One region of the Exiguobacterium abrahamii genome, then DNA from elsewhere that is predicted to be linked to it. Evidence: predicted binding sites of a transcription regulator. Region 1 holds the regulator's gene; the other holds the start of a gene.
The links. Region 1 encodes Rex, which represses fermentation and respiration genes when NADH is low (regulators of the CRP and FNR family bind a similar motif). Its sites were predicted from a motif close to TTGTGAAATATTTCACAA; they were not measured.
Positions count from the first base shown of each region.

Region 1 (4,289 bases):
TCGTTTCTGGGCTCAAGACCATGTCCTTATGCGATGGATCGATTCCCGTATCGATGACGGCAACGATTGTTCCTTCCCCTTTAAAACCATAGTCCTGCCATGTTTCCTTCGCATTGACCATGTCCTTGCTGTACAGCATGTCTGGCTTGGCACCTTTAGCAACTTCCGGACGCGCGTATTCATGGGCGATATGTACGCTCTTGACTCCGCTCAGTTGTTTGATGTCTTCGATGTCGCCGAACTTGACTTCACCACTGAATCCGTTGATGACGGTCGTGAAGCTTTCCTTATATGTAACGGGAATCGCCTTTTTAGCGATGGCTGACTTGACTGATTTTTGGACGTTGACGAGGCGATCTTTGATCGACTCTTTTTCGGCATTGCTCAATGTGCTATACCGCTTGTTTTGAGCCTGGGCGATTTGAATCGCCGGCTTCTCTTCCATCTCGATGACGACACGGACTTTATCCGATTGTTTGTAGTTCTTCTCTTGCCCCGATTTCTTCAAAGAGAGTGTCTGCGGTTTTTGACCCGTTGCTTTGTCTTGCGACGACAGTGCACCTTGCGCACTGACTAGATTGGAAGACGTCATTAAGACGGCTGCCATAAGTGCAATCTTCTTCTTCATGCGTTCGTTTTCCCCTTTTCTGTAAAACCATAGTAGTACTACTGATAAAACAGTTAAACGAAAATTCTGTATATTTAGTTTAATGAATTTAATGGAAATAAACAATTTATATTTGCCTATTTTTTTAATTTATTTGTTTTACGTGACATTTTATATTTTTAAGGAATTTAACTGGGAGAAAAATAAAAACTCCTCGACGCCTCGAGGAGTTGGATATTTGGTATTGGTGGAGACTATCGGGATCGAACCGACGACCTTTTGGCTGCCAGCCAAACGCTCTCCCAGCTGAGCTAAGCCCCCATGAATTATCTTTAGTATACGCATCGCTAACTGCTTTATCAATATAAAAATAACGCTTTCATAAAAAAGAATTCCTTCCAAAATCGTCGGAAGGAATTCACGATTCATTTATTCAATTCACGCATCAAATCCGCCTGTCGTTCAAGCTCTGCCTGTTGCTCGAGGATCAAGACCTTTTTGTATGTCCGCGCAGAAATCAAGATGCTGATCTCATAGAGAACGAACAATGGCACCGAGATCATCAAGTGTGACGTCACGTCCGGCGGTGCGATCAATGCCGCAACGACGAACAGCGCAAAGTACGCATATTTCCGATTCTTTCGCATGAAATATGGCGTCACGAGACCAAGACGTGTCAGGAACATCGTCACGACCGGCAATTGGAACAGAAGACCGAACGGCATCGTCAATCGGATGAGGAAACTGAAATAGTTTTCCACTCCGATGACTTGTTCGATTCCGAGCTCTTTCCCGAGATCCGTTGAGACTTCAAGCAAGAAGGGAAGCAACCAGAAATACGAGAAGGCTACGCCAGCCAAAAACAGAAAGAAGATGACCGGAATATACGTCAATGTCGCTTTTTGCTCCTTGTCATAAAGTCCTGGTCGGACGAATGCCCAGAGTTGATACATCCAGAACGGTGACGCTAAAATCAGCGCAATGATGAACGCAAGATTCAAATACAACATTAAAGGATCGGCGACGTTGAAGGCATTCAAACCGATGCCGAGCTCTTTTAAGTCCGCTTGCAAGAAGCGAACGAGCGGTCGGACGAGCGGAAATGCGACAGCGAACAGGACGACGACGATGATAAGCGACCAGACGATCCGCTTACGCAGTTCGTCAAGGTGCGACGTCATGCTTTGCTCTTGATCAACCGTCATGATTCAATCACTTCTCTTTCGGTTCGTCCTTTTTATCGTCGTCCATGATGCCGTTCGTGGCATTCTTGAACTCTTTCAATGTCTGACCTGCAGCGCGTCCGAATTCTGGTAACTTCTTCGGTCCGAAAATGATCAATGCGACGACCGCGATTAATCCGATGCTCGCAGGTCCGATACCTAGTGTGAGCGGAATAAGGTTTTCCATTATGATTTCACTCCTTCAGCTGATTGCGAATAATGCTTCATGAAATAAACTAACGACTGCAACTCGATCGATAAATCAATGTGATGGACCCGGACGCTCGCTGGCACGTTCAACCGCGCTGGCGTAAAGTTCAGGATGCCTGTCACACCATACTCGACTAACTCATCCGCTACTGACTGCGCGAACTGGGATGGAACCGTCAAGATGGCGACATCGACCTGATTCGCTTCGATTTGTTCTTTCATGTCCGAAACATGATAGATTGGAACGTCATGCGTCGTTGTTCCGACCTTCTCTTCGTCCGCATCAAACGCAACGACTATCCGAGTACTATTATTCTTTAAAAAGTTATAATTTGCAAACGCTGTTCCGAGATGACCGACCCCGATTAAGGCAACATTCGTCACCTCATCTTGATTCAAGGTTTTGCGGAAAAACGTTAAGAGATGTTGAACGTTATATCCATACCCCTTCTTCCCTAATGCCCCAAAGTAGGAAAAATCGCGACGAATCGTTGCTGAATCAACCTTCACCGCCTCGCTTAACTCAGCAGAAGAGACGCGGAGCTTGCCTGAATTGTATAAACTTTGGATGAAGCGATAATATAGCGGCAACCGTTTTGCTGTCGCTTGTGGAATTTTTGTGTCTGGTCCATTCATCCTGCAGTTCCCCCTTCGGCCACATCCATCGTGGCACCCAAATCTTTGCAAAAAGCTTTCTACTCTCCTTGATTGTAAACCACTTCACATAGAGTCACAAATAATATATTCCGCAGGACCTCGCGCTTTTGTTCGTGATAGACTAAAGGGTGGAAGGATGGATGGAAATGATACTCTTACAAGTCAACCAACTCTCGAAATCATTCGGCGTCGAGCCGATTTTAGAAAATATCAAATTGGAAGTACAAGAGCGCGATCGCATTGCGCTCGTCGGACGAAACGGTGCCGGTAAATCGACCCTGCTCAAAATCATTGCTGGCGAACTCAGTCATGACTCGGGCGACATCATGAAAGGCAAGGATGTCAAAATCGGTTATCTCGCGCAGGACAGTGGTCTCGAATCGAACGAGACGATCTGGAACGAGATGCTGACTGTCTTCGAACATCTTCAGGAACAAGAACGAACACTGCGCCGGATGGAAATCGAAATGGGTATGGAGCATATCTTGAACGACCCGGTCGCGTACGATCGTCTCTTGAAGACATACGATCAAGCGCAACACGACTTCTCAGAAGCGGGTGGTTATCAGTTCGAAGCAAATATCCGCTCCGTTCTGCACGGGATGCGCTTTTATCCGGATGATTATTCGCGCCGGATTCAGACATTATCCGGTGGTCAACGGACACGGCTTGCCTTAGCGAAGATGCTCTTACAAGCACCAGAGCTTCTCATTCTCGATGAGCCGACCAATCACCTTGACATCGATACGCTCGCTTGGCTCGAAAGTTACCTCGGTGGTTATCGTGGTGCCGTCTTAATCGTCTCGCACGACCGGTACTTCCTCGACCAAGTCGTCAATGTCGTCTATGAATTGTCACGCAATGTCTGTCGTAAGTTCACCGGTAACTACACGAAGTACTTGGAGCAAAAAGCCGCCTTGTACGATCAGGAAATGAAGCAGTTCGAGCAGCAGCAAGAAGAAATCGCGAAGATGCAGGACTTCATTCAACGCAACATCGCCCGGGCGACGACGACAAAACGTGCCCAAAGTGTACGGAAGCGGCTCGAGAAGGTCGACCGGCTCGACCGACCAGATGGGGATGAGCGTAGCACGGTCCTGTCCTTCCCGATTGAAAAACAGAGCGGGAACGACGTTCTTCAAGTCAATCAACTGGCGATCGGTTACGAAGAAGCTGTCTCAAAAGACATCACGTTCCACTTGCAACGCGGTGAATCGCTGGCACTCGTCGGACCGAATGGAATCGGAAAATCGACGCTCCTGAAAGTCCTCGTCGGCCGCTTACGCCCCCTCTTCGGTGATTTCCGTTTCGGAACCGGCGTCTCGATCGGCTATTACGATCAAGAGCAGGCGGAACTCAATGATCGGAACCGTGTCATCGATGAGATTTGGAACGAATGGCCACTGATGCGTGAACAAGAAGTCCGGTCTGTCCTCGGGCAATTCCTGTTTAGCGGTGACGATGTCTTCAAGATTGTTCATGAGTTATCTGGTGGCGAACGCGGACGTCTCGCACTTGCAAAACTGAAACTCCGGAAAACGAACGTCCTCGTCCTCGATGAGCCGACGAACCACTTGGATCTGGATTCGAAG
Region 1 covers NZ_JADOYC010000001.1:7,962-12,250, reverse strand. The annotation lists gene ITJ88_RS00095 (S8 family serine peptidase) at 1-628, opposite strand, end outside; tRNA gene ITJ88_RS00090 (tRNA-Ala) at 853-928, opposite strand; gene tatC (twin-arginine translocase subunit TatC) at 1,033-1,812, opposite strand; gene ITJ88_RS00080 (twin-arginine translocase TatA/TatE family subunit) at 1,820-2,017, opposite strand; gene ITJ88_RS00075 (redox-sensing transcriptional repressor Rex) at 2,017-2,676, opposite strand; gene ITJ88_RS00070 (ATP-binding cassette domain-containing protein) at 2,844-4,289, shown strand, end outside.

Region 2 (4,289 bases), on a different contig from region 1:
ATACAATAAGAGACCACGAACCGCATTAGCACGATCTCGATTGTGTTCGACCAACTGATCTACCTGATTGATTAACGGTATATCATGATCCTTCATTTGCTCGGTCATCGTTGCAATCGTCCGATAACCGGATAACGCATAGATGATTGGGATAGAGGCGAATAAGCTGACCAAGAAAATCAGCAGAATACGCTGACGCCAAAGAGAGTGCATGCAATCATTCCTTTAAATAAAAGACATGTCATAAGCTTAACTACTATCGTAAAAAAAGTGAAGCCTGTCTATTTTTTGAATAGGGATAATGATCAAAAAAGTGAATAATACTCATAAAAAAGCAGGAAAGATGATGCAATACGAGAAGCTGTTTTAAGAAGATGAAAAAAGCACAGCTAAGCTGCGCTTGGTGTTAAAACGAATACGAATGTTCCTTGTAATTGCCGAAGACAGTGTGGATTTCCGAGAATGTAACGAATGCATTCGGTTCGACAGAAGAGACGATTTCTTGCAAACGGACGATTTCATTATTTTGAACGACGACATAGACCATTTTTTTCGTTCGGTTGGAATATCCTCCACGTGCATCGAGAATCGTGACACCACGACCGAGTTCTTTTGTAATGACTTCATTGATTTCATCTGCTTTCTCACAAATGATGATACATTGCTTAGAAGCAGAATAGAAACTGTAAACCGTCTGAAGGGCTTTGGCACGAACAAAGCTCATGATGAGAGCATACATAACGTGTTTAAGATCAAATACCCACCATACAAGGATGTAGATGACAAGATCTTGCATCAGAAATATACGAGGAAGTGGCCAGTTATGAAAACGAGCAAAGAAAAACTTTCCGAGAATATCAAGCCCTCCAGTTGAAGCACCACCGAAGAAGATCAATGCCATTGCAAGACCAGAGACTAGACCAGCAAAGATGGAAGCGACGAGTGGATCGTTTAAAGATTCCGGAACGATTTGAGTCGGAATCCAGTCAATTAAAAAGGAAGAAGCAATGACGATAATTCCAGATAAGAACATGAATCGTTTGCGTAGGAAACGGAAACCTAAAAGGAAGAGGGGAATGTTTAAGAGCAATTGCGTTAATCCAATTGGCGTGTGGAAGAGCTCTTGAATAATGAGCGTGATCCCCATGATACCGCCTGATCCGATATCATTTGGAGATAGTAGTAGGCTGATGTAAAGGGAATACAGCAATGTACCAATGATTAAGAAACTGATTTTTTCAACTCTCTTTTTCTGTGGGTGTGTTGTAGTCATGGCAATATGATGAGTGACCTCATGCTCCTCCTTCTGTGAGTATCTGCATGCAAGAGTACGCTCAAATGCATAAAATTTCAACCCTTCTTATGAAAAAAGATGAAAAAGGGTACGTTTTTTTAGGAAGGTGATGAAAATGAAGAAAATGTTATGGATTCTTGGTTGTATCTGCTTAGGAATATTGGTTGGAATTCGTCTTTTCGAACAACCCAATGAAAAAAATCAATCATCCATTTGGCATGATGGTGATCTTGTAGCGAGACAAGTGGGTGCCTCGATGATGAATACGGTAGCGGTTCGTCAATTAGCCGAACAACTTCCGTTCTCATCAGAATTAAAACAGGTAGATGTCGAAGGAGAATCGTTACGTCTTGCCTATGAAGTGACAGGAAAAGAGCGACAAGCTTGGATTGGTACCGATACTGGGACACTACAAGTGAATCAGGATTTTTTGAAAGCTCGGTTATCTAAAGTGCTGATGCATCATACGCTTGTTTTATTTTCAACGATTCCTGATTTGACCGATCTCGAAATTCACTACACGGATCCGTATTCAGGTGCAGATTTTACGATGGACAGGAAAACATTCGACGCCTACACTCCGACCGATATTGAACGAGCTACTTCCTCTTCTAGACGCTTTAATCGGGTCGTTATTGATGGTTATGTGCTCGATGCATCAAGGCGAAACACGTTCTTTGAACGCTTCGCATCACGACTACGAATTCAAACTAATTAGTTGTATAAAACAAGAAAAGGCATTTTTCACAATCTCGACACAATGATATCGTTTACATCTCGTTCTTTTATAAAAACGATAAAACAGGTCTATTCAATACTTGAACATCTTTTAAGATGGAAGTATGATAATAAATGAACAAACATTGTGAAGTGTTGAACAAAAGAAAGAGAGGTTTCTACGATGAACGAGGTAGAAGCATTAGAAGGATTACGGAATAAAGCAATCAAGTCGACGCGCATGCTACAAATGCGTCCTCTCGAGTACTTAGTTCGTGCCATGCTAGCGGGGATTTTCATTGGATTTGCAATTATTTTTACCTTAAAAGCAATTAACGGTCTATATATGGCGGAGTCACCTGTTGCGACACTTGTTGGTGGACTGACCTTCGGAGTGGCACTCGTCCTGATCGTTTACGGTGGGGCAGAGCTGTTCACAGGAAATACGATGTATTTCACGACGGCGACGATGCGCGGCTATACGACGAAGATGGATACGATGAAGGTCTGGTTGATCTGTCTGATTGGAAATGGACTTGGAGGATTAGCGTTTGCGCTACTCTTTTCTCAAACAGGAATCATCCAAGAGCTTGGTATGAACAACTGGTTATTTTCTGTCTCAGAAACGAAGATCCACCATACGACGTGGGAAATCTTCACACGAGCTATCTTCTGTAACTGGATGGTCTGTTTAGCGATTTTCATTCCAAAGAACATGAAGAATGAGTTGGCGCAGATCATGATGATGATGGTACTGGTCGCAGTCTTCTTTGCTTCTGGATTTGATCACGTCATCGCCAATATGGCATTGTTCTCCATTGCGTTAGTCGTACCACATCCGGATACGATCACATTTGCCGGAGCGATGCATAACCTGTTGCCAGCTTTAGCTGGAAACATCATTGGTGGAGCAGTCTTTATGGGAATGATCTATACGTGGCTGAATAAAGAAAAATTAGAAGTAGATGAATCACGTCAATCCACGACACCTGTTCATATTGCTTCGAAACAAAATGCATAATCAAAAAGCAGCTGTCGCGACAGCTGCTTTTTTCATTCATTCCATATGTTGAAAGCGATCGACGTCTGCAGCCAGTTCTTCGTAAATCGTCTCGACGATTTGTGCATCATCGAAGAGCCCGAGGACGTTATCGTCCGGTAAGGCGTCAACAGGAGACGTGAAGTACAGAACGGCCGTCAATAACAATTGTTCCTGCTCCGCATGCATTTCGAATTTTTTCTGATAGAGAGCACGAAGCATTTCAAGCAGTTGTTTTAATTGAAAATAAAGGACGAGTTCTGCCTCGCGTTCGATGTCCAAGCTTTCTGTAGACGCGATATCTTGCGTCAAGTGCGCAAGTCCGATTTCTGCTCGAACTAACAATTCTTGCTGTGCTTTTTCATCACCAACGAGGTCGAGTGCCTGTCGGTGAAAATACGTATAAGCCGATTTAAAATCGCCGGGTGTGAATTCCATGGTGATGCCTCCTTCTCTTCTCTTTCTAGTTTCGCCTTATTTCTTGCAAAATTGCAACTATTTCGTGAAAATAAAGATACAAGAAAGGGGATTACATAATGCCGACACAAGCAGAATTACAACAATACGCGTCTTTAGCCGTGCGTACGGGAATTAATCTACAACCAGGACAACAACTCGAGGTGCGTGCAGGAATCGAAAATTTGCCGCTCGTTCGTGAAATCACGCGTGTCGCCTACGAAGTAGGAGCTACGCAAGTATATGTACAATGGTCAGATGATGAGATGACGAAAATCCGTTATTTCGATGCACCGGAAGAGTCGTTTGATACGTTCCCGGATTGGTTAAAAGCACGTTACGACCAACTGGCAGAAGAAAAGACAGCGTTCTTATCGGTCGTCAGTGAAGATCCAGATTTATTGAATGGCGTGGACTCGAGCCGAATCGCACGTGCGAATAAAGCAGCCGGTGTCGCTCTTGCTAATTGGCGGAAGTTCGTCATGAGTGACAATGTCAGCTGGTGTGTCGTAGCAGCACCTTCTGAAAGCTGGGCGAAGAAAGTATTCCCTGATTCAGAGAATGCTGTTGAAGAGCTCTGGTCAGCTATTTTAAAGGCTACACGTGCCGATCAAGCGGATCCGGTCGCTGCATGGGCGGATCATGATCATAATCTGCGTTCAAAAGCAAAATTCCTGACAGAGAAGAAATACAAAACATTGCACTACACAGCTCCAGGAACAGAATTATCAATCGAATTACCAGAACGTCATGTTTGGTTAGGTGGCGGTGGTCCGAATGCAG
Region 2 covers NZ_JADOYC010000004.1:107,083-111,371, forward strand. The annotation lists gene ITJ88_RS12575 (CHASE3 domain-containing protein) at 1-213, opposite strand, end outside; gene ITJ88_RS12580 (YitT family protein) at 407-1,273, opposite strand; gene ITJ88_RS12585 (hypothetical protein) at 1,410-2,012, shown strand; gene ITJ88_RS12590 (formate/nitrite transporter family protein) at 2,196-3,032, shown strand; gene ITJ88_RS12595 (YkvA family protein) at 3,069-3,488, opposite strand; gene ITJ88_RS12600 (aminopeptidase) at 3,587-4,289, shown strand, end outside.
Region 2: ITJ88_RS12590 (formate/nitrite transporter family protein) is a predicted target of Rex. The motif match lies at 2,158-2,175, and genes of this name have one in related genera.